2 regions of the Streptomyces sp. NPDC001904 genome follow, and region 2 is predicted to be linked to the other one. Evidence: riboswitches for the same ligand, from Rfam matches in the RefSeq annotation. Region 2 holds a riboswitch; the other holds the start of a gene.
What was found. Region 2 has a riboswitch for glycine ahead of gcvT (glycine cleavage system aminomethyltransferase GcvT). Riboswitches for the same ligand answer to the same signal wherever they lie in the genome.
Positions count from the first base shown of each region.

Region 1 (11,074 bases), on a different contig from region 2:
TGGACGGCCGTCGTGGACAGCGCCGGCCGCTGAGTCCTGGACGAGCCGGTCACCCTCCGGTGGAGCGGTGGCCGGTTCGTCCGTGGGGCCATTCGGAGGTAGCGGGCACGTCGTGCGACGATGTGCGGCATGCCGCAGCAGCCCCCCGTTCGGAGCAGCCCCAAGCGCCCCAGGCGCCCCGACGCGTCCATGTCGCTGCTGACGAACGTGATGGACCACAGCCTCGACGACGGGTACGCGGAGGCCGCGGCCCGCAAGCGGGCCCAGGGTCAGAGCGGGCTGCCGAAGACCCTGCGGGCGAAGCTGGGGCTCGCGGCGGGTCTGGTACTGGCCGCGCTGGTCGTCACCGTGGGGGCCGCGCAGGCCCGCATCGCGGCGCCGGTCGTGGCCAAGGAGCGCGAAGAGCTGATCGACCGCATCGACCAGGAGAGCGATTCCGCCGACCGGCTCGAGGGCCAGGTCGACTCGCTCCGCACCGACGTGGGGAACAAGCAGCGCGAGGCGCTGAAGAAGCACGGCGGTGAGCAGGGCGAGTTGGTGGGGATGCTGTCCGGGGCCGTCGCCGTGCACGGGCCGGGCGTCAAGCTCGTCGTCGACGACGCCAAATCCGCGCAGAGCGGCACCGGAGGACCTCGGGAGAGCGCGGACTTCTCCGACACGGGGCGGGTGCGCGACCGGGACATGCAGCGCGTCGTCAACGGCCTGTGGGAGTCCGGGGCCGAGGCCGTGAGCATCAACGGGCAGCGGCTCACCGCCCTGTCCGCCATCAGGGCCGCCGGTGACGCGATACTGGTCGACAACAAACCGCTGGTGCCGCCGTACACGGTGCTCGCGGTGGGGGACGGGCAGCGGCTGAGCACCCGGTTCCAGAACAGCTCCGACGGGTTGTACCTGCATGCCCTCACGGAGAACTTCGGGATCCGGAACAGCATTTCCACGCAGGACGACGTCAAGATTCCTGCCGCGCCCAGCGTGATCGTACGTACAGCACAGCCGAGAGCAGAGCAGAAGGGCACATCGTGATCGCCGTACTGGGCCTCGTCGTGGGAGTCGTGGTCGGGTTGTTCATCCGTCCCGAGGTTCCGGCGGTGGTGGAGCCTTATCTTCCGATCGCCGTCGTCGCGGCGCTCGACGCGGTGTTCGGCGGGCTGCGCGCCATGCTGGACGGGATCTTCGACGACAAGGTGTTCGTCGTGTCGTTCCTGTCGAACGTCGTCGTGGCCGCGCTGATCGTCTTCCTGGGCGACAAGTTGGGCGTGGGCGCGCAGCTGTCGACCGGCGTCGTGGTGGTGCTCGGCATCCGGATCTTCTCCAACGCCGCCGCCATCCGGCGGCACGTCTTCCGGGCGTGAGGCCGATGAATCCGGACGAGACTCCGCGGAACCCCGGGCCCGACGGGACGCCGGAGGGTGCCGAGCCCCCGTACCGGCTGCGCAAGGAGCTTCCGGCGGAAGTACGGGCGACCGCGCCGGACGAGGCATCCCTGCCGGAGCCGGCGGGCGAACCGCAGCTGACCGGCCGTCAGCGGCTGGTGAAGGGACTGTGGCCGCCGCGCGTGTCACGCGCTCAACTCACCGTCGCCGTGCTCTTGTTCGTCCTGGGCCTCGGACTCGCCATCCAGGTGCGGTCCAACAGTGACAACAGCGCGCTGCGCGGTGCGCGCCAGGAAGATCTTGTGCGCATCCTCGATGAACTCGATGACCGCACTCAGCGTCTGGAAGATGAGAAGCAAGGTCTCGAGGACCAGCGCACCGAGCTGGAGAACAGTTCGGACCAGGCCGAGGAGGCCCGTAAGCAGACGGTCGAGAAGGAACGTCAACTCGGCATTCTGGCGGGCACCGTGGCGGCGCAGGGCCCGGGGATCACGATGACCGTCAGGGACCCGAAGGGTGCCGTCGAGGCGGACATGCTGCTCGACGCGATCCAGGAGCTGCGGGCGGCCGGTGCCGAGGCGATCCAGGTGAACGGGGTGCGGGTCGTCGCGAACACGTACCTGACGGACGGAACCGGAGGGAAGGGGGTCAGCGTCGATGGACACAAGATCACTCAGCCGTACACCTTCAAGGTCATCGGCAAGCCGCAGGACCTCGAACCGGCCCTCAACATCCCCGGAGGTGTCGTGCAGACGCTGGAGAAGGAGCAGGCCACCGTGGAGGTGAGCCGTTCGGAGAAGATCGTTGTGGACGCCTTGCGAGCGGCGCGACAGCCTGATTACGCTCGGTCGTCCTCCCAGTGAGGCGTATGTGCATGGGGGATGTAGTGCGAGGGCATGAGCTTGCGGGGGGTCGGCGCACCGTAGGCGGGGTGCGTGGTGGAAACTGTTTGGCGGATACGGACGTTGTGAGGATGTCCGTGTTCGTGATGTACGCCGATGTGTGCAGTCAGGGTTCGTCCTGCCCCACGGGCGGGTCTGTTTCGGTCAAGGGGAATCGCCCGTGAAGTTGTTTGCGAAGTTGTTCGGCAAGAGCGCACGTGAGGATGGTCGTCACCGTGCGTCGCGCCAGGGAGACGTGCCGGAGACGCAGGTGGGCGAGCGCCCGCTGTTCCGGGACCAGGTCGGTGGTGACAATTCGGGCGGACAGGGCGCGTCGGCTGTTGACCCTGCCGGTTCCGGCCGCATAGGTTTCGGGGAACCGTCAACCTCAAGTACGGGTGGAGGGTTTGGCCCTGGCCCGTACGCGTCCCAAGCCCCCGCGGGGCAGCCGCGGCAGGAGGATCCGTCCATGTCGGCTCTGGTGTGTCAGAGGTGCGGGAACCGGAACGGCGAGAACAGCCGGTTCTGCTCCAACTGCGGTGCGCCGCTGCGGGGCGGGATGGCGGCCGAGGGGCCGTCGGAGACCACCTCCACGATCTCCATCTCCGGTCTCGAGTCCTACGACCCCGAGGCCACCGGTCAGACGCAGCTTCCGACCCTGTCGCCCGAGGCGCAGGCCGCGGTCGATGCCCTGCCTCTGGGCTCGGCGCTCCTGGTGGTTCGGCGCGGTCCGAACTCGGGCAGCCGCTTCCTCCTCGACGGCGAGCTGACCACGGCGGGCCGTCACCCGCAGAGCGACATCTTCCTGGACGACGTGACCGTGTCGCGCCGCCACGTGGAGTTCCGTCGCCTTCAGGACGGCTCGTTCACCGTCGCCGACGTCGGCAGCCTCAACGGCACGTACGTGAACCGTGAGCGCATCGACTCGGTGACGCTGAACAACGGCGACGAGGTGCAGATCGGCAAGTACCGGCTGGTCTTCTACGCGGCGACCCAGCGAGGTATCTGACCCACCAGCGAACCGTCAGGAAGGTCCATGCTTCACACACCGAGGGGCGGTGCCGGCAGCGGCACCGCCACCGCGGACAGTCGGCTGATGAGCATCGGCACCGTACTGAACGTGCTGCGCGACGAGTTTCCCGAAGTGACGATCTCCAAGATTCGGTTTCTGGAGTCGGAGGGGCTCATCGAGCCACAGCGGACGCCCTCGGGCTACCGCAAGTTCAGCCCGGAAGACGTCGAGCGACTCGCCCACGTCCTGCGGATGCAGCGGGACCACTACCTGCCGCTGAAGGTCATCAAGGAACAGCTCGACGCCCTGGAGCGGGGCGAGTCCCTGCCCGTGCCCGCGCCGGGGCGGCCCGGTGACGCGCTTGCGGACGAGAGCGGCGACGCTCCGACCGCCGCCCGCGTCGGCCGGGACGAGCTGCTCGCCGCCGCCGGGATCGACGAGGCGGAGCTCGACGAGTGGGAGTCCTACGGGCTCCTCGCTCAGTTGCCCGACGGCGGCTACGACGCCTCGGCGGTCCTGGTCGCCGAGCTGGTGGGCGAGCTCGGGCGGTTCGGCATCGGCCCGCGCCACCTGCGGGTCATGCGGGCCGCCGCGGACCGCGAGGCCGGTCTGGTGGACTCCGTCGTCGCTCCCCTGAAGGTGCACCGCAACCCGCAGACCAGGACGCTCGCGCAGGCGCGCGCCAAGGAGCTGGCGGGGCTCACGGTGAAGCTGCACGCGGCACTTGTGCAGACCGCCCTCGGGGTGCGTCTTCCCTGATCGCAGGGGCGGGTGAGCGCCGCCGGCCCGGCATGCGGCGCATGCCCGACTACCCAAACCTGCCGGGCACGTCCTAGGGTTGCTGTGTGAACGAGCTCGACGTCGTAGGTGTCCGGGTCGAAATGCCCTCCAACCAGCCGATCGTGCTCCTGCGTGAAGTGGGAGGCGACCGCTACCTCCCCATCTGGATCGGACCGGGGGAGGCGACGGCCATCGCCTTCGCCCAGCAGGGCATGGCCCCCGCGCGTCCGCTGACGCACGACCTCTTCAAGGACGTGCTGGAGGCGGTCGGACAGGAGCTCACGGAAGTACGCATCACGGACCTGCGGGAAGGCGTCTTCTACGCGGAGCTGGTCTTCGCGAGCGGGGTGGAGGTCAGTGCCCGCCCGTCGGACGCCATAGCCCTCGCGCTGCGCACCGGAACGCCGATCTTCGGCAGTGACGAGGTGCTGGACGACGCCGGGATCGCGATTCCGGACGAGCAGGAGGACGAAGTGGAGAAGTTCCGCGAGTTCCTCGACCAGATCTCGCCCGAAGATTTCGGGACGAACAGTCAGTGATCAGCAGATTGTGACCTGCGGGTCGTGAAGAGAGGCGGTCGCCTGATGGCGGCCGCCTCGGCGCATTCGGCTAGCCTTTCCCCGCGGTGGGGTACGGGAAACCACTCTTAGGGTGATTATCACTCGGCGTGGCGAGTGTGGCGTTCGTTGACGCACCCCCAGTGACTGCCTACCGTCGAGAAGGCAGGTCATAAGAGGAGGTCGGCGTGAGAAGCAGCGGCGACGGTACGGCTACGGGCGGTCCGTACACGTTTCACGGCAGCGCGGCCGATCACACTCCGCAGCGCCCGCAGGCGGTGCCTGTGGCGGCGGGAGCGGACGGCGACGCGACTTCCGAAGAGATCGGATACCGGGGACCGACCGCGTGCGCGGCGGCCGGAATCACCTATCGGCAGCTCGACTACTGGGCCAGAACCGGCCTGGTCGAGCCCAGTGTGCGGCCCGCGTACGGGTCCGGGACGCAGCGGCTCTACAGCTTCCGGGACGTCGTCGTCCTGAAGGTCGTGAAGCGGTTCCTCGACACGGGGGTGTCCCTGCAGAACATCCGGACCACGGTGCAGCATCTGCGGGAGCGGGGCTTCCGGGACCTGGAGCGCATGACCCTGATGAGCGACGGCGCCACCGTGTACGAGTGCACGTCGCCGGACGAGGTCCACGATCTGCTCCAGGGCGGGCAGGGGATCTTCGGCATCGCCGTGGGGGTCGTCTGGCGGGACGTGGAGAGCGCGCTGTCGCAGCTGCACGGGGAGCGGGTGGACACCGGCGAGACCATCGTCAGGACCAACCCCGCGGACGAACTCGCGAGGCGGCGCAACCGGGCCGTGTGACGGTCGTGCCGCCGCGTTGTCAGTGGCGTAGGGCAGCATCGGTGGTGTGAGAACCGCACCGACGATTCTGCATCTCGACATGGATGCCTTCTACGCCTCCGCGGAGCAGGCGGCGAAGCCCAGCCTGCGCGGGAAAGCGGTCGTCGTGGGCGGTCTCGGGCCGCGCGGGGTCGTGGCCACCGCCTCGTACGAGGCGCGGAGATTCGGGGTGCACTCCGCCATGCCGATGGGGCAGGCGCGGCGGCTCGCGCCGAACGCCGCGTACCTCGTGCCCCGGTTCCGGCTCTACCGGGAGATCAGCGAGCAGGTGATGGCCCTTCTGCGGGAGCTTTCGCCGCTGGTGGAGCCCCTGAGCCTCGACGAGGCGTTCGTCGATCTGGAGGCCGGTGAGAGGGCCTGGGACGCGCGTTCCGCGGAAGCCGTGGGGCTGAAGTTGCGCGGTGACATCAGGCGGGTGACCGGGCTGAGCGGATCCGTGGGGCTCGCCGTCTCCAAGATGCTCGCCAAGATCGCCTCCGAGGAGGCCAAGCCGGACGGGCTGCTGCTGATACCGCCGGGCACCGAGCGGCAGCTGCTGGGCCCGAAGTCCGTGCGGATCCTGCCGGGCGTCGGTCCTGCCACCGGGGACCATCTGCGCCGGGCCGGCATCCACACCGTCGAGGAGATCGCCGAGGCGGGCGAGGACGAGCTCGTACGGATGCTGGGGAAGGCCCACGGAAGCCATCTGTACGCGATGGCGCTCGCGCGGGACGAGCGGCCGGTCGTCGCCGAGCGGGACTCCAAGTCCGTCTCCGTCGAGGACACGTACGACGTCGACATCCATGACCGGGTGCGGGTCCGCATGGAGGTGCAGCGGCTCGCCGACCGGTGTGTGGAGCGGCTGCGGGCCGCCGGGAGGTCCGGGCGGACCGTGGTGCTGAAGGTGCGCAGATACGACTTCTCGACCCTGACGCGGTCCGAGACGCTGCGCGGGCCGACCGACGACCCCGGGGTGGTCCGGGAGGCCGCCGCACGGCTGCTCGAGGGTGTGGACACCACCGGGGGCGTGCGGCTGCTCGGAGTCGGGGTCACTGGGCTCGCCGATTTCACGCAGGAGGACCTGTTCGCGCAGGCCGCTGCGGCCGCCTCGGAGGAGGCGGCGACTGCGGGGGCCGTCGAGGAGGAGGCGGCTGCCGAAGCTACGGCCGAGGACGTCGTCGAGGAGCCGGCCGCGCGGCGGTGGATGGCGGGGCACGACGTGCGCCATGCCGAGTTCGGGCCCGGGTGGGTGCAGGGCAGTGGGCTCGGGCGGGTCACCGTGCGGTTCGAGACGCCCTACTCGGTCGAGCCGGGGCGGGTGCGGACGTTTTCCGTCGATGATCCGTCGCTGGAGGCCGCTGATCCGTTGCCGCTCGTCGACAGTGGTGTGCGGTCGGCGTCTGCCGGGTGAGGTGTGCGGGCGGGTGCGCGTGCGTCGTGGCCGGTCGCGCAGTTCCCAGCGCCCCTTACGGGGCTTCGGGGTCCGGGGTGCCCGCGATGTGGCCGAAGGTCAGGTCCGGTTCGGAGGGGGCAGAGATGTCGAGGCCGTAGTGGTGGTAGAGCTGGAGTTCCTGCTCGGGGGAGAGGTGGCGGCCCACGCCGAAGTCGGGGGCGTCCTTGATCAGGGAGCGTTCGAAGGGGACGCGCAGGGTGCCGTCCACCAGTTCGCTCGGCTCCAGGGGGACGAAGGCGTCCCGGCTGAACAGGCCGGTCCGTATGGCCGCCCACTCCGGAACGCCCGTGGCGTCGTCGAGGTAGACCTCGTCGATGGTGCCGATCTTCGTTCCGTTGCGGTCGAGCGCCTTGCGGCCGATCAGGTTGCGCGGATCGATGTCGGTCTGCACGGGCCCTCCAGCTGGTCGCAACTCGTCTGTAAGCACTACGAAAGAGCACATTCGAGAAGGCGGCCACTCGAAGCTGGTGCTCAAGTCGCCGCTGGTAGGCTGGCAAGCGGCTGCTGACCCCGTGCGGGAGAGTCCTCCGACCGTCGTCGGGGGGCGCCGAAGGAGCAAATCCTCCCCGGAATCTCTCAGGCCCCCGTACCGCACGGACGAGGTCACTCTGGAAAGCAGGGCGGGGTGCACGTTCCTCGCCCTCACCGACGGTGAAAGCCGGTGTGTCCTCGCGATCGTGCGGGGCGGCCGGTGAAGCTCTCAGGTTGAGATGACAGAGGGGGAGGCCGTCCGGGCACCAGCGCCGTGGTGCCCCTCGCAGGTCGTACTGACCAGGAGGCCTCCGCCATGACCGCCAACCGCATTCCGCTCGCGCAGCTGGAGCAGGGAATTCCCTTCGAACAGCGCCACATCGGTCCCGACGACGCAGCCCAGGCCAAGATGCTCGCGCAGGTCGGCTACGGCTCGCTCGACGAACTGACGGCGGCCGCGGTGCCGGACGTGATCAAGAGCGCCGAGGCGCTGGATCTGCCCGCGGCCCGCACCGAGGCCGAGGTGCTCGCCGAACTGCGCTCCCTCGCCGATCGCAACCAGGTCCTCGGATCGATGATCGGGCTCGGGTACTACGGGACCTTCACCCCGCCCGTCATCCTGCGCAACGTCATGGAGAACCCGTCCTGGTACACGGCCTACACGCCGTACCAGCCGGAGATCTCCCAGGGCCGCCTGGAGGCGCTCCTCAACTTCCAGACCATGGTCGCCGAGCTGACCGGGCTGCCGACCTCCGGCGCCTCGCTGCTCGACGAGGGCACGGCCGCCGCCGAGGCCATGGCGCTGTCGCGGCGCATCGGCAAGGTCAAGAACGGCGTGTACGTCGTCGACGCCGACGCGCTGCCGCAGACCGTCGCCGTGATCGAGACGCGGGCCGAGCCGACCGGCGTCGAGATCGTCGTCGCCGACCTGAGCGACGGCATCCCCGCCGAGATCGCCGAGCGCGGTGTCGTGGGCGTGCTCGTGCAGTACCCGGGTGCCTCCGGCGCCGTGCGGGACATCAAGCCCGTCATCGACCAGGCGCACGAGCTGGGCGCCGTCGTCACCGTCGCCGCCGACCTCCTCGCGCTGACGCTGCTGACCTCGCCCGGCGAGCTGGGCGCGGACATCGCCATCGGCACGACGCAGCGATTCGGTGTGCCGATGGGCTTCGGCGGACCGCACGCCGGATACATGGCCGTACAGGAGAAGTTCGCGCGGTCCCTCCCCGGACGCCTCGTCGGAGTCTCCGTCGACGCCGACGGCAACAAGGCGTACCGCCTCGCCCTCCAGACGCGTGAGCAGCACATCCGCCGGGAGAAGGCGACCAGCAACATCTGCACCGCGCAGGTGCTCCTCGCCGTCATGGCCGGCATGTACGCCGTCTACCACGGGCCCGACGGGCTGAAGGCCATCGCACGGCGCACCCACCGCTACGCCACCCTGCTGGCCGCAGGTCTGGCAGCGGGCGGCGTCGAGGTCGTGCACCAGGCGTACTTCGACACCGTCACCGTGCGGGTGCCGGGCAGGGCCGCCGCCGTGGTGAGCGCCGCGCGGGAGAACGGGGTGAACCTGCGGCTCGTCGACGCCGACCAGGTCTCGGTCGCCTGCGACGAGACCACCACCCGGGCCCAGCTGGGCATCGTCTGGGAGGCCTTCGGCGTCGAGGGCGCCGACCTCCAGGCGCTGGACGCCGCGACCGAGGACGCGCTGCCGGACGCGCGGCTGCGCGGCGACGCGTATCTGACCCACCCCGTCTTCCACCAGTACCGCTCCGAGACCGCGATGCTGCGCTACCTGCGCCGCCTCGCCGACCGCGACTACGCGCTGGACCGCGGCATGATCCCGCTCGGCTCCTGCACGATGAAGCTGAACGCGACGACGGAGATGGAGCCGGTCACCTGGCCCGAGTTCGGCCAGCTGCACCCCTTCGCGCCGGCCGAGCAGGCCCAGGGCTACCTCACGCTCATCCGTGAGCTGGAGGAGCGGCTCGCCGAGGTCACCGGATACGACAAGGTCTCCCTCCAGCCGAACGCCGGATCGCAGGGCGAACTCGCCGGGCTGCTCGCCGTACGCGCCTACCACCGGGCCAACGGCGACGACCAGCGGACCGTCTGCCTCATCCCGTCCTCGGCCCACGGCACCAACGCGGCGAGTGCGGTCATGGCCGGCATGAAGGTCGTCGTCGTCAAGACCGCCGACGACGGCGAGATCGACGTCGAGGACCTGCGCGCCAAGATCGAGCAGTACGCCGATCAGCTCGCCGTGCTCATGATCACGTACCCGTCGACGCACGGCGTGTTCGAGGAGCACGTCGCCGACATCTGCGGCGCCGTGCACGACGCCGGCGGTCAGGTGTACGTCGACGGCGCCAACCTCAACGCACTCGTGGGGCTCGCCAAGCCGGGGCACTTCGGCGGCGACGTCTCGCACCTGAACCTGCACAAGACGTTCTGCATCCCGCACGGTGGCGGCGGCCCGGGTGTCGGTCCGGTCGGTGTGCGCGCGCACCTGGCGCCGTACCTGCCGAACCACCCGCTGCAGCCGAGCGCCGGTCCCGAGACGGGGGTCGGGCCGATCTCCGCCGCGCCGTGGGGCTCCGCCGGGATCCTGCCGATCTCCTGGGCGTACGTCCGGCTCATGGGCGGCGAGGGGCTGAAGCGCGCCACCCAGGTGGCCGTGCTGTCGGCGAACTACATCGCCAAGCGGCTCGAACCGCACTTCCCGGTGCTGTACACCGGTCCCGGCGGGCTCGTCGCGCACGAGTGCATCATCGATCTGCGGCCGCTCAGCAAGGCCACCGGGGTCAGCGTCGACGACATCGCCAAGCGGCTCATCGACTACGGGTTCCACGCGCCGACCATGTCGTTCCCGGTCGCCGGGACGCTGATGATCGAGCCCACCGAGAGCGAGGACCTCATCGAGCTCGACCGGTTCTGCGACGCGATGATCGCGATTCGGGGCGAGATCGAGCGGGTCGCCTCCGGCGAGTGGCCGGCCGACGACAATCCCCTGCGGAACGCTCCGCACACGGCCGGGATGCTCGGCGGCGAGTGGGAGCACGCGTACAGCCGCGACGAGGGTGTCTTCCCGGCGGGGGTCGTGGCGTCCGACAAGTACTGGCCGCCGGTGCGGCGCATCGACCAGGCCTTCGGTGACCGGAACCTGGTGTGCTCGTGCCCGCCCATGGACGCCTACGAGGGGTGATCCGACGGGGGTTGCGCGGCAGGCCGTTGTCCGTGGCTGGTCGCGCAGCTCCCCGCGCCCCTTACGGGGCTTCAGGCCGCTGTCACCACCGTGCCCAAGGGGCGGTGCGGGGCGATGATCGTGCCGTTGGGGAGCAGCTCACCGGTGTCCTCGAAGAGGAGGACTCCGTTGCACAGGAGGCTCCAGCCCTGCTCCGGGTGGTGGGCCACTGGAAGGGCGGCTTCCCGGTCCGCGGAGTCTGCTGTCGGGCACGGTGACTGGTGCTGGCACATGGATGGGATCTTTCGCTGCGTAGTGATGTCGATGACGGTGCTGTCGCTGTCCGTGCTGCGGCGTGAAGGCGTATTCATGGCCGCACCCCCGTTTGTCGGTCGGTCGGAACCCAGTGTTGCCCTGTGGGCGTCAATCCGCAGGGATTTCGTAGCAGCGGTCCTCACAGGTTGGAGACGCGTCACCCGTGCGGACGGTTCAGCTCAACGGCACTGTCCCTTCGGGTGGTTCGGGGTGGCCGGATG
Region 1 is NZ_JBEOYI010000041.1:3,412-14,485, forward strand. It holds gene ABT127_RS36670 (sugar phosphate nucleotidyltransferase) at 1-33, shown strand, start outside; gene ABT127_RS36675 (DUF881 domain-containing protein) at 121-1,023, shown strand; gene ABT127_RS36680 (small basic family protein) at 1,020-1,352, shown strand; gene ABT127_RS36685 (DUF881 domain-containing protein) at 1,358-2,236, shown strand; gene ABT127_RS36690 (zinc-ribbon and FHA domain-containing protein) at 2,319-3,263, shown strand; gene ftsR (transcriptional regulator FtsR) at 3,291-4,025, shown strand; gene ABT127_RS36700 (bifunctional nuclease family protein) at 4,112-4,585, shown strand; gene ABT127_RS36705 (MerR family transcriptional regulator) at 4,792-5,412, shown strand; gene ABT127_RS36710 (DNA polymerase IV) at 5,459-6,841, shown strand; gene ABT127_RS36715 (PRC-barrel domain-containing protein) at 6,897-7,274, opposite strand; glycine riboswitch at 7,389-7,485, shown strand; gene gcvP (aminomethyl-transferring glycine dehydrogenase) at 7,671-10,559, shown strand; gene ABT127_RS36725 (DUF5999 family protein) at 10,631-10,831, opposite strand.
Region 1: linked by a shared signal. The riboswitch ahead of gcvP (aminomethyl-transferring glycine dehydrogenase) and the one ahead of gcvT (glycine cleavage system aminomethyltransferase GcvT) in region 2 are both predicted to bind glycine.

Region 2 (11,074 bases):
CGTCGACCCGCTTGTCGGGCTGCGGGATGCCGACCCGGTCGAGCATCTCGATCGCCCGCTTGCGCGCGGTCTTCTTGTCCACCTTGTGGTGGACCCGGTACGCCTCCACGATCTGCTTGCCGATCGTGTAGTACGGGTGGAGCGCCGAGAGCGGGTCCTGGAAGATCATCGCCATGTCGCGGCCGCGCAGCCGGCGGACGGCGTCCTGGTCGCCGGAGAGCAGCTCGGTGCCGTCCAGCCAGATCTCGCCGCTGATCTGCGCCTTGCGCCGGCCGTACTGGCCCGCGGTGTGCAGGCCCATGATGCCGAGCGACGTGACGGACTTGCCCGATCCGGACTCGCCGACGATGCCGAGGGTGCGGCCCTTCTCCAGGGTGAAGGAGAGGCCGTCGACGGACTTGACCAGGCCGTCGTCGGTCGGGAAGTGCACCTTGAGGTCGCGGACCTCCAGGAAGGCGCTGGGGGCACCGGAGGCGGTGACGGGTTCGCCGACCGCCGCTCCGGTCTTGTGCAGGTCGGTCATCCCAGCCTCACTCGCGGGTCGATGACGGCGTACAGAAGGTCCACGACGAGGTTGGCGACGGCGATCGCGAGAGCCGCGAACAGCGTCACGCCGAGGATCACGGGCAGGTCCTTGTTGCTGATGGCCTGGACCGCTTCGAGACCGAGACCCGGCAGGTTGAACGTGGACTCGGTGAGCACGGCGCCGCCGAGCAGCACACCGAGGTCGAGTCCGAAGACGGTGAGGATCGGGGTCATCGCCGAGCGCAGCGCGTGCCGGGTGATGACGGCGGACTCGCCGAGTCCCTTGGCGCGCGCGGTGCGGATGTAGTCCTCGCCGAGAATCTCCAGCATGGTGGCGCGGGTGAGTCTCGCGTACATCGCGGCGTTGAGGAAGGCGAGCACGATCCACGGCAGGATCAGCGTCTGCAGCCACGTACCGATCGAGTCGTCCGTGGACAGCGAGTCGGCGATGTGCACCCAGCCCAGGCTGTGGACGAAGATGCCCATCGCGACCATGCCGGTGAAGAAGACGGGGAGCGAGACGCCGCCGAGGGCGGTGGTCATCGCGGCGCGGTCCCAGAAGGTGCCGCGCTTGAGGGCGGAGGTGACGCCGGTGGCGACACCGCCGAGGAGCCACAGGACGCACGCGCCGAGCGCCAGGGCGCCGGTGATGGGCGCGTCCTGCTTGAGGGTGGTCCATACGGGCACTTCCGTGCGGAAGGAGTACCCGAAGCAGGGGGCGGGGCAGTGGGTGATGTCGGCGCCGTTGGTGTAGTCGCGGCCGAGCGGGATGCCCTTCACGAAGTCCCAGAACTGCACGAGCAGCGGGTCGTTGAGGCCCAGCTTGATGCGGATGCCGTCCAGCGCCTCGGGGCTGGTGGCCTTGCCGGCGAAGAGGACGGCGACGTCCTGGCCCGCCCATTTGGGCAGCATGAAGAAGATGGTGAAGGTCGCGAACAACACGATCAGCACCATGATGACGACGGCGAACAGGCGCCGGATGAGATAAGCAAGCACTGTGCGCGGCCCGGCGGCGGGGACCCGTTCGGGGTCCCCGCCGCCGAGGCCATCACCTGCCCTTCGGACTGGCGGGTTTCGACGGCATGAGCGGGATCAGCTCAACGACCGGAAGGACTACGACTACTTGTTGCCGACGCCGAGCATCACGTAGTCGTAGCGACCGCTGTAGGCCGCGGACGAGTACACGTTGGTCAGACGGCTGCTGCGCCACGAGATGTTCTTCTCGTAGATGAACGGCATCCAGTACGCCTGGTCCAGGATCTCGTGGTCCAGGTCGGTGTAGAGCTGCTTGGCCTTGTTCAGGTCGGTGGTGCCGATCGCGTCGTCGAAGAGCTTGTCGACCTTCTTGTCCTTGATCTGCGACTCGTTGTAGTTACCGGTCGGGAAGATGAAGCGGCTGTCGAACAGCGGCTGCGCGTAGCCCTGGCCGGAGTTGAAGTCGGGGCCCCAGCCGCTCATCGTCATGCCGTAGCCACGGGACTTGACGACCTTCGGCGAGCCGGTGATCGAGGACGACTGGGCGCCGTCGATCGAGTCGATCGTCAGCTTGATGCCGACCTTGCCGAGCGACGCCTGGAGCGCCTCGGCCGCGTCGACCTCACCCGGGTTGTTGCTGCGGGCGGAGATCTTGGTGGAGAAGCCGTTCGGCTTGCCGCACTGCTTCAGCGCGTCCTTGGCCTTGGCCACGTCCGGCTTGCCCTTGCGGGCGACGATGCCGTACGGGTCGTAGTCGCTGTAGCCCGGGATGGACTTCGGGAAGGTGGAGTTGGCGATCTCGCCACCGGCCACCTTGCCGCCGCGCGACTGCTGGATGCTGGCGAAGTCGGTACCGTAGAAGACGGCCTTGCGGCACTCGACGTTGTCCAGCGGCTTGGTGGCGGTGATCAGGGCCACGTAGCGCACGAAGGACGTCTGGACGTTGTCGACGTTGCCCCGGTACTTCTCGACGGCCGAGACGCGGCCGTTCTGGGTCATGCCGGTGCCGTTGACGTCGACGTCGTAGTCGCCGGCCATCAGGCGCTTGTCGTTCTCCTCCAGGTTCGAGGAGATGGTGACCGTGATCCTCTCCGGCAGGGCCGGGCGGATCGGGTCGGACGACTTCTTCCAGGCCGTGTTGCGCACCAGCGTCAGGCTCTTGCCCGCGTTGTAGCTCTGGATCTTGTACGGGCCGGACGAGACCGGCTTCTGGGTGTACTTCGCGGCCGTGTCCTTGGCCTGCGGCACCGGGGCGCCGGTCGGCATGGCGAGCATCTGCTCGAAGTCGCCGTTGGCCTTGGGCAGGTGGAAGACGATGGTCTGGTCGTCGGGCGTCTCGATCGCCTTCAGGCCCAGCTTGTCCTTCGACTTGTCCTTGTACGGGCCCTTGTACGCGCCCTTGGGGTCGAGGGTGGAGCGCAGGTAGCCGGGGCCGCCGGTGATGACGTCGGTGGCCCAGATGCGCTCGATGCCGTACTTGATGTCCTTGGAGGTCAGCTTGGAGCCGTCCTCCCAGGTCAGGCCGTCACGCAGCTTGTACGTGTAGGTCTTGCCGTCGTCCGAGACGGTGGCGGGCGCGGTGGCCAGGTCGCCGACCAGCTTGTTGGAGCCGTTGCCCGGCTTGGTGTCGTAGGTGACCAGGGTGCGGGTGTAGTACCGCATGAAGTCCCAGGTCATGCCGTAGTACGTCCGCTGCGGGTCCAGGGAGTCGAAGTCCTGCTTGCCGACGAACTTCAGCGTCCCGCCCTTCTTGGTGGACGCGTTGACGACCTTGTTCAGCGCGGCGTTGAAGCCGGGCGCCTTGGCTCCGTCCTTGCTGTCGCCGTCACCGCCGCCGCACGCCGTAGTGGCCGCCAGCGCCCCGACGACGAGGGCAGCGCACGCAGCGAGCCGTCGCTTGGGAATACCTGTGGGCATTTTCTCGTATCCTCCGAGATCGCGGTCCGGGCAAGTCGCCGATGAACCAGTCGGGTGCGCCGCCTGACGATGCGACAGGGGCCTGTGGAAAGAGGGCTGTTGAGGGCCTAGCGGGTGCCCTTGGGGTCGAGTGCGTCGCGCAGCCCGTCCCCGAAGAGGTTGAACGCGAGGACGGTGATGAAGATCGTGACACCGGGGAAGACCATGAACATCGGGTCGTGCTCGTACGTCGCGAGCGCGTCCCGGAGCATGCCGCCCCAGGACGCGGTCGGCGGGCGCACACCCGCGCCGAGGAAGCTGAGGGCGGCCTCGGTGAGGATGTTGGTGGGGATCATCAGCGTCATGTAGACGACGATCGGGGCCACCAGGTTGGGCAGCAGCTCGCGCAGCAGGATGTGGCGGCTGCCGCCGCCCAGCGAGCGGGCCGCCTCCACGTACTCGCGCTCGCGCAGCGACAGGGTCTGGCCCCGGACGATCCGGCCGACGTAGGGCCAGCCGAAGAAGCCGATGACCAGGACGAGGATGGCGACGCGGACGCCCGTTCCGGTCAGCCCGAGCATGTCGTCGGGGAGCACGGAGACCAGCGAGATGATGAAGAGCAGCTGCGGGAAGGCGAGCAGCACGTCCATGACCCGGCTGATGACCGAGTCGATCCAGCCGCCGAAGTAGCCCGCGACGACGCCGAAGACCGTGCCGAGCACGACGGCGACGATCGCCGCGAGGAACGCGACGAGCAGCGAGATCCGGGCGCCGTAGACGACCCGGCTGAAGACGTCGCGGCCCTTGTTGGGCTCGACGCCGAACAGGTAGTCGCTGCTGACGCCGCCCAGCGAACCGGTGGGCAGGTTCGTCAGCGGGTCGAGCTTGTCCTGGTGGAAGTCGTTGGGCGGGTGGCCCAGCAGACCGACGATGAGCGGGGCGAAGACCGCGACCAGGATCAGGAGGACGACAACGATGCCACCGGCCAGGGCGACCTTGTCCCGCTTGAGGCGGTTCCAGGCGATCTGCTTGAGCGACCGCCCTTCGACCTTGCCGCCTGACTGGCTCGCGGCAGCGTCGGCCGACGCGACCGGCTCCGCCTCCGCAGTCGTGTCGTGCAATGGTGCCGTCATCGTGGCAGGGACCCCTCTCAACCGGCGGTGACCGGCCCGCACTTGCCGCTGGTGGCGGCGTGGTTCAGTCCGTCGTTCTCGGGGGGCTCGTACACGAGGTCGAACCCCTTGGAGCGGGAGTCTTCAACCTGTGTGCGATCTGTTGCCAGACTTGACGGGGAAAGGATGCCTAAACGTGATGCTGTCTGGGGGGTTCCGTTATCCGGACGACGGTCAACGGCGTGCGAACACTGGGCAGTTGGGGCTGAAGGGGCGACGAGTCGGACATTGGGCCCACGAGGGAGTTTCTCTCCCCCAACCAGCCTCTTCCCGAAATGACCGCTGCACACGCGGAGTTGAGGAGGACTTGAGGTTCAGGTGGTAATCCCGGCCCGTCCGGCGTTTGAGGACAAAAGCGGTCAGTACGACGCACCGTACGGCGGGGGATACCCGTAGCCACCACCGGCCTGACCGGCAGGAGCGGCATGCGCCTCGCGGTCGTAGAACGGCCGGGCGTTCGCCCGCAGCCACATCGCCACCGGGTCGTACTCGTCGGACATCGCGACCGTGGACACCGGCAGACCGTCCGGCACCGCCGTGACGGACTGCTGCATCATCGCGCGCACCGAGTCCACCGACGCGGGCGACGTGTCGTACACATCGAGGCCGATGGCGAGGTACGGGGCGCCGAGCGCGGGCTGCACCCAGGCGCGGCGCAGCGCCCGTACGGCGGTCGTACGGTGCGCGTTCTGCGCCAGGACCGCGTAGAACTGCGGGAGGTCGATCGTGGGCTCGGACAGCCGCAGCGGACCGGCCGGCTGCCGGTCGAGGCCGCCCGCGATCCGGCGCAGGTCGAGCCAGGGGATGCCGACGCCGCCGCCCGGCGCGTGCGGGTTGAGCCAGAGGCCGTAGTGGTCGGGGTAGAGCGTGCGGGCCGCGTCGACACCGCCGACCACCTCGTACGCGCGCGACCAGCCGGACGCGGAGAGCTCCTGGGCGGAGGTGACGCAGGGGGCGTAGCCGAAGCCGTCGACCTCCATGTTCCCGTACTGGGCGTCGGGGGAGCCGGCCTGGCCGTGCCAGAGCAGCATCCACACCTGGCCCGCCGCGGGATCGGCGAGTGCCTGGAGCAGCGCCTCGTACGCGTCGTAGCGCCCGGGAGTCACCTGGCGCAGCATCTGCTCGACCTGTCCGGCCGCGGCCGTGCCCGACGCACTCACCCGTAACCGCCCCTTCGTGTACTTCTGCCCGTCTGCGGATCGCCCGATCGCCCCGCGCCGGGCGGTGTGACACCGCCCGGTCAGGTCATGAAACCAGCTTAAGCGGCGTTACTGACACCGACTTGACGGACGGTGTCACACCTCTCGTGCGTAGAACGGACGAACATGGGTCCGCAGCCAGTCGGCGACCGGGTCCTGAGTGACGTCGAGAAAGACGAGATTCACCGGCCAGGCGACCGGCGTCCGGCCCAGCGCACGGCCTAGCGCGTCCAGCGGGACGTCCCGCGCCGGGCCCTCCCACGCGGTCAGCTCCACGCCGATGAACAGCGACGGGTCGCCGTCCTCGACCACCGCCAGACAGCGGCGGGCCGTGCGGACGGTGCCGGCCGCGTCGAACTCCTCGCGCACCGCGGTCAGGAAGTCGACCGGGTCGTCCTGCCAGTCCGGCTCGGAGAGCACGACCCGGCCGCCGGTCGCGGGACCGTCCAGCGGGGTGCGGCCGCCGCGGGCCAGCTCGGCGACGGCCGGGGGCGGGAGCGGGACGCCGATGGTGCCGTCCGGGTTCACGGCGAGGCCGACCTGCGGCGGCAGACCGCGGGCGAACTCCACCGCCGGGGCCACCGTGCAGTCCATCCGGCCGCCGGTGACCCGCATGAACTCGTGCTCGGAGCTGAAGACGGGGACGTAGGCCTGGCCCTCCAGCTCCAGGGTGGGCAGGTCGAGGTCGCGGCTGGCCGGGCCGCCGCCCTTGGGCAGCGGGATCCACAGGTGGCTGCGGCCCAGCACCTCGACGATGCGGCCGCCGCCCTCGGGACGGCCGAGCGCCGCGGAGAGGACCTCCTCCAGCTCGTTCGCCGGCCAGGTGTGCTGCGGCTGCGGGTGGGCGTGCGCACCACCCTCACCCTGCGCGTAGTGCTCGTGCCCCTGTTCCGGGATGCCCGGCGTCTCCATAGCTGCCTTCAACCTCTGCTCCGGCCCTGCCATACGGTCCGCGCCGACGATAACCCGTTCGGCGGTACCGCCGGAGGGACTCCCCCACGCGCTCAGCGCTCCAGGAACGTGATTCCGCCGAGTGCGTCCGACGCCGCGCGGTCCAGGAGCACCGCCGACTCGATGCCGGCCGGGAGGTCCCCGGACTCCGTCGACGTGACGAGCGCGGTGACCGCCCTGCGGTGCCGGGCGAAGGCATAGCGCGAGACGCCGCGGCCGCGGTCGCGCTGGCCCTCGAGCGCCAGGTCCGGCGGCACGTCGAGCAGGATCAGGTGGACGGCCGCGCCGCGCCGCCCCGCCGACCGCGTCACCCAGCGGCGCACCCAGGCCTGGGTGCCGCAGTCGTGCACCACGAGGCTGGCGCCGGAGCGCATGGCGCGGCGCAGGCCCGCGTAGTGCGCGACGCGGACCAGCGGCCGGTAGAGCGCGTACGGCACCCAGCGCGGCATCCGGGCCGCCCAGCGGTCCCGGGTGTCCTGGGAGTCGATCCGCACCACCGTGACCACGCGCCGCATCAGCGTGGACTTCCCGCTGCCCGGCAGCCCCGACAGCACGACCAGGTCACCCGCCGCGAACCCGATCCGGCGCGGGGTGCGGCCGCCGCGCCCGCGCAGGTCCCGCACCGAGCGCTGGCGGGGGATGCGCACCCCCGCCACCGCCCCCGCCGTGGTCGCGTACGCCCCCGCCAACTCCTTGTGCACCGTGATCGTCCTCCCCGTTCCGGTCACGCCACTTCTCCCCACCAAGTGTAAAGAGTAGGTAATGCCCTCCGATCTGTTTTCCCGTTCCCCGGGCATGCAATGATGTGCGCGCCAACTGCATACAGGCCGCTTGAATCCGCGCGGGAGAGTTCCAGGCACGTGAGGGCCTGGGCGCCGAAGGAGCAAGTCCCTCCCTTGAATCTCTCAGGCCCCGAACCGCGCGGGCGAGGCACATCTGAAAAGCGGGCCGACCGTCTCGTACGGCGGCCCCACCCAAGGTGCAAGCCCCTCGGGGCGAACCTCTCAGGTTCCGATGACAGATGGGGAGGACACTTCGCCCTCGCCGTCATGCCCTGGAGCACCAGCAATGACCCCTACGCCTTCCCGCCTGACCGCACTCGATGCCCTGCACCGTGCGCTCGGCGCCACGATGACCGATTTCGCCGGCTGGGACATGCCGCTGCGCTACGGCAGCGAGCGTGACGAGCACACCGCCGTGCGCACGAAGGCCGGCCTCTTCGACCTCTCCCACATGGGCGAGATCACCGTCACCGGCCCCGGGGCCGTGGACCTGCTCAACCACGCGCTCGTCGGCAACATCGGCTCCGTCGGCGTCGGCCGCGCCCGCTACACGATGATCTGCCGCGCGGACGGCGGCATCCTCGACGACCTGATCGTCTACCGGCTCGGCGAGACCGAGGCCCCCGAATATCTGGTGGTCGCCAACGCGGGCAACGCCCAGGTCGTCCTTGACGCGCTGACCGAGCGCGCCGCGGGCTTCGACGCCGAGGTCCGCGACGACCGGGACGCGTACGCGCTGATCGCCGTGCAGGGCCCGCACTCCCCCGCCATCGTGAAGTCCGTCACGGACGCCGACCTGGACGGCCTGAAGTACTACGCGGGACTGCCCGGCACCGTCGCGGGCGTCGAGGCGCTCATCGCCCGCACCGGCTACACCGGCGAGGACGGCTTCGAGCTGTTCGTCGCCCCGGCCGACGCCGAGAAGCTGTGGCAGGCGCTGACCGAGGCCGGCGCCGAGTACGGCCTGGTCCCCTGCGGCCTGTCCTGCCGGGACACGCTGCGCCTGGAGGCGGGCATGCCGCTGTACGGGCACGAGCTGACCACGGAGCTGACCCCGTTCGACGCCGGGCTCGGCCGCGTCGTGAAGTTCGAGAAGACGTCCCACGGGGAGGACTTCGTCGGTCACGACGCGCTCAGGGCAGCCGCCGAGCGCGCCGAGACCGCCCCGCCCCGCAAGCTGGTCGGCCTGATCGCCGAGGGCCGCCGCGTCCCGCGCGCCGGGATGTCCGTGGTCGCCGACGGCGAGGTGATCGGCGAGATCACCTCCGGCGCCCCGTCGCCGACGCTCGGCAAGCCGATCGCCATCGCCTACGTCGACGCGTCCCACGCCGCGCCGGGCACGTCCGGCGTCGGCGTCGACATCCGCGGCACGCACGAGCCCTACGAGGTCGTGGCGCTGCCGTTCTACAAGCGCCAGAAGTGACCCTCACCAGCCCCGCCGTCACCGGCACCCTCCCCCGTACAGGAGAATTCGCCTCATGAGCAACCCCCAGCAGCTGCGCTACAGCAAGGAACACGAGTGGCTGTCGGCCACCGAGGACGGCGTCGCCACGGTCGGCATCACGGAGCACGCGGCCAACGCGCTCGGTGACATCGTGTTCGTCCAGCTCCCCGAGGTCGGCGACACCGCCACCGCGGGCGAGACCTGCGGCGAACTGGAGTCGACCAAGTCCGTTTCCGACCTGTACTCCCCGGTGACGGGCGAGGTGACCGAGATCAACCAGGACGTCGTGGACGACCCGGCGCTCGTGAACTCGGCCCCCTTCGAGGGCGGCTGGCTGTTCAAGGTCCGCCTCTCCGAGGAGCCGGCCGACCTGCTCACCGCCGACGAGTACACCGAGTTCTCCGGGAGCTGACCCCCCTCATGACTGAGAAGAAGTCCGTACTGAACGAATCCCTGCACGAGCTCGACCCCGAGGTCGCGGTCGCGGTCGACGCCGAGCTGAAGCGCCAGCAGTCGACGCTCGAGATGATCGCGTCGGAGAACTTCGCCCCGGTCGCCGTCATGGAGGCCCAGGGCTCGGTCCTCACCAACAAGTACGCCGAGGGCTACCCCGGCCGCCGCTACTACGGCGGCTGCGAGCACGTCGACGTCACCGAGCAGATCGCGATCGACCGGGTCAAGGCGCTCTTCGGCGCCGAGTACGCCAACGTGCAGCCGCACTCGGGCGCCTCCGCCAACCAGGCCGCCCTGTTCGCCATCGCCCAGCCCGGCGACACGATCCTCGGCCTGGACCTGGCGCACGGCGGCCACCTCACGCACGGCATGCGCCTGAACTTCTCCGGCAAGCAGTTCAACGTGGTCGCGTACCACGTGGACGACGCCGGCCTGGTCGACATGGCCGAGGTCGAGCGCCTCGCCAAGGAGCACCGCCCGAAGGTCATCATCGCGGGCTGGTCGGCGTACCCGCGCCAGCTGGACTTCGCCGAGTTCCGCCGCATCGCCGACGAGGTCGAGGCGTACCTCTGGGTCGACATGGCGCACTTCGCCGGCCTGGTCGCCGCGGGGCTGCACCCCAACCCGGTGCCGTACGCGGACGTCGTCACCTCCACGACGCACAAGACGCTCGGCGGCCCGCGCGGCGGCATCATCCTCGCCCGCAACAAGGACTTCGCGAAGAAGCTGAACTCCGCGGTCTTCCCGGGCTTCCAGGGCGGCCCCCTGGAGCACGTGATCGCGGCCAAGGCCGTCTCCTTCAAGGTCGCGGCGAGCGAGGACTTCAAGGAGCGCCAGCAGCGCACGATCGAGGGCGCCCAGATCCTCGCCGAGCGGCTGACCTCGGAGGACTCCCGCGCCCACGGCGTGAACGTGGCCTCCGGCGGCACCGACGTGCACCTGGTCCTGGTCGACCTGCGCGACTCCGAGCTGGACGGTCAGCAGGCCGAGGACCGGCTCCACGAGGTCGGCATCACGGTCAACCGCAACGCGGTCCCGAACGACCCGCGCCCGCCGATGGTCACCTCCGGCCTGCGCATCGGCACGCCGGCCCTGGCCACCCGCGGCTTCGGCGCCGACGACTTCCGCGAGGTCGCCGACATCATCGCCGAGACCCTCAAGCCGTCCTACGACGCCGAGGCGCTGAAGGCGCGGGTGACCGCTCTCGCGGAGAAGCACCCGCTGTACCCCGGCCTGTAGCCGTTCCGTACGCTTTGCGGCGTACGAAATCTCGGGGCACCCCGCACACTGGACAGTGAGCAGGGTGCCCCGTGTCACGTCCTCACCGTCAGTCCCGAACACCGGCGGACAGCGTCGTCCGCCACCACCATTGGAGTCCCACCGTGGCCATCTCGGTCTTCGACCTGTTCTCGATCGGCATCGGCCCGTCCAGCTCCCACACGGTCGGCCCGATGCGCGCGGCCCGGATGTTCGCGCGCCGCCTGAAGAACGAGGGCCTGCTGGCCCACACCGCCTCGATACGCGCCGAGCTGTACGGCTCCCTGGGCGCGACCGGCCACGGGCACGGCACCCCGAAGGCGGTGCTGCTCGGCCTGGAGGGCGACTCCCCGCGCACCGTCGACGTCGAGCACGCCGACCAGCGCGTCGAGGCGATCAAGGAGTCCGGGCGTCTCCAGC
Region 2 is NZ_JBEOYI010000040.1:16,625-27,698, reverse strand. It holds gene ABT127_RS36560 (ABC transporter ATP-binding protein) at 1-523, opposite strand, end outside; gene ABT127_RS36555 (ABC transporter permease) at 520-1,521, opposite strand; gene ABT127_RS36550 (ABC transporter substrate-binding protein) at 1,645-3,417, opposite strand; gene ABT127_RS36545 (ABC transporter permease) at 3,525-4,529, opposite strand; gene ABT127_RS36540 (enhanced serine sensitivity protein SseB C-terminal domain-containing protein) at 4,928-5,728, opposite strand; gene ABT127_RS36535 (enhanced serine sensitivity protein SseB) at 5,864-6,679, opposite strand; gene ABT127_RS36530 (AAA family ATPase) at 6,772-7,419, opposite strand; glycine riboswitch at 7,551-7,648, shown strand; glycine riboswitch at 7,649-7,749, shown strand; gene gcvT (glycine cleavage system aminomethyltransferase GcvT) at 7,787-8,923, shown strand; gene gcvH (glycine cleavage system protein GcvH) at 8,979-9,356, shown strand; gene glyA (serine hydroxymethyltransferase) at 9,365-10,636, shown strand; gene ABT127_RS36510 (L-serine ammonia-lyase) at 10,780-11,074, shown strand, end outside.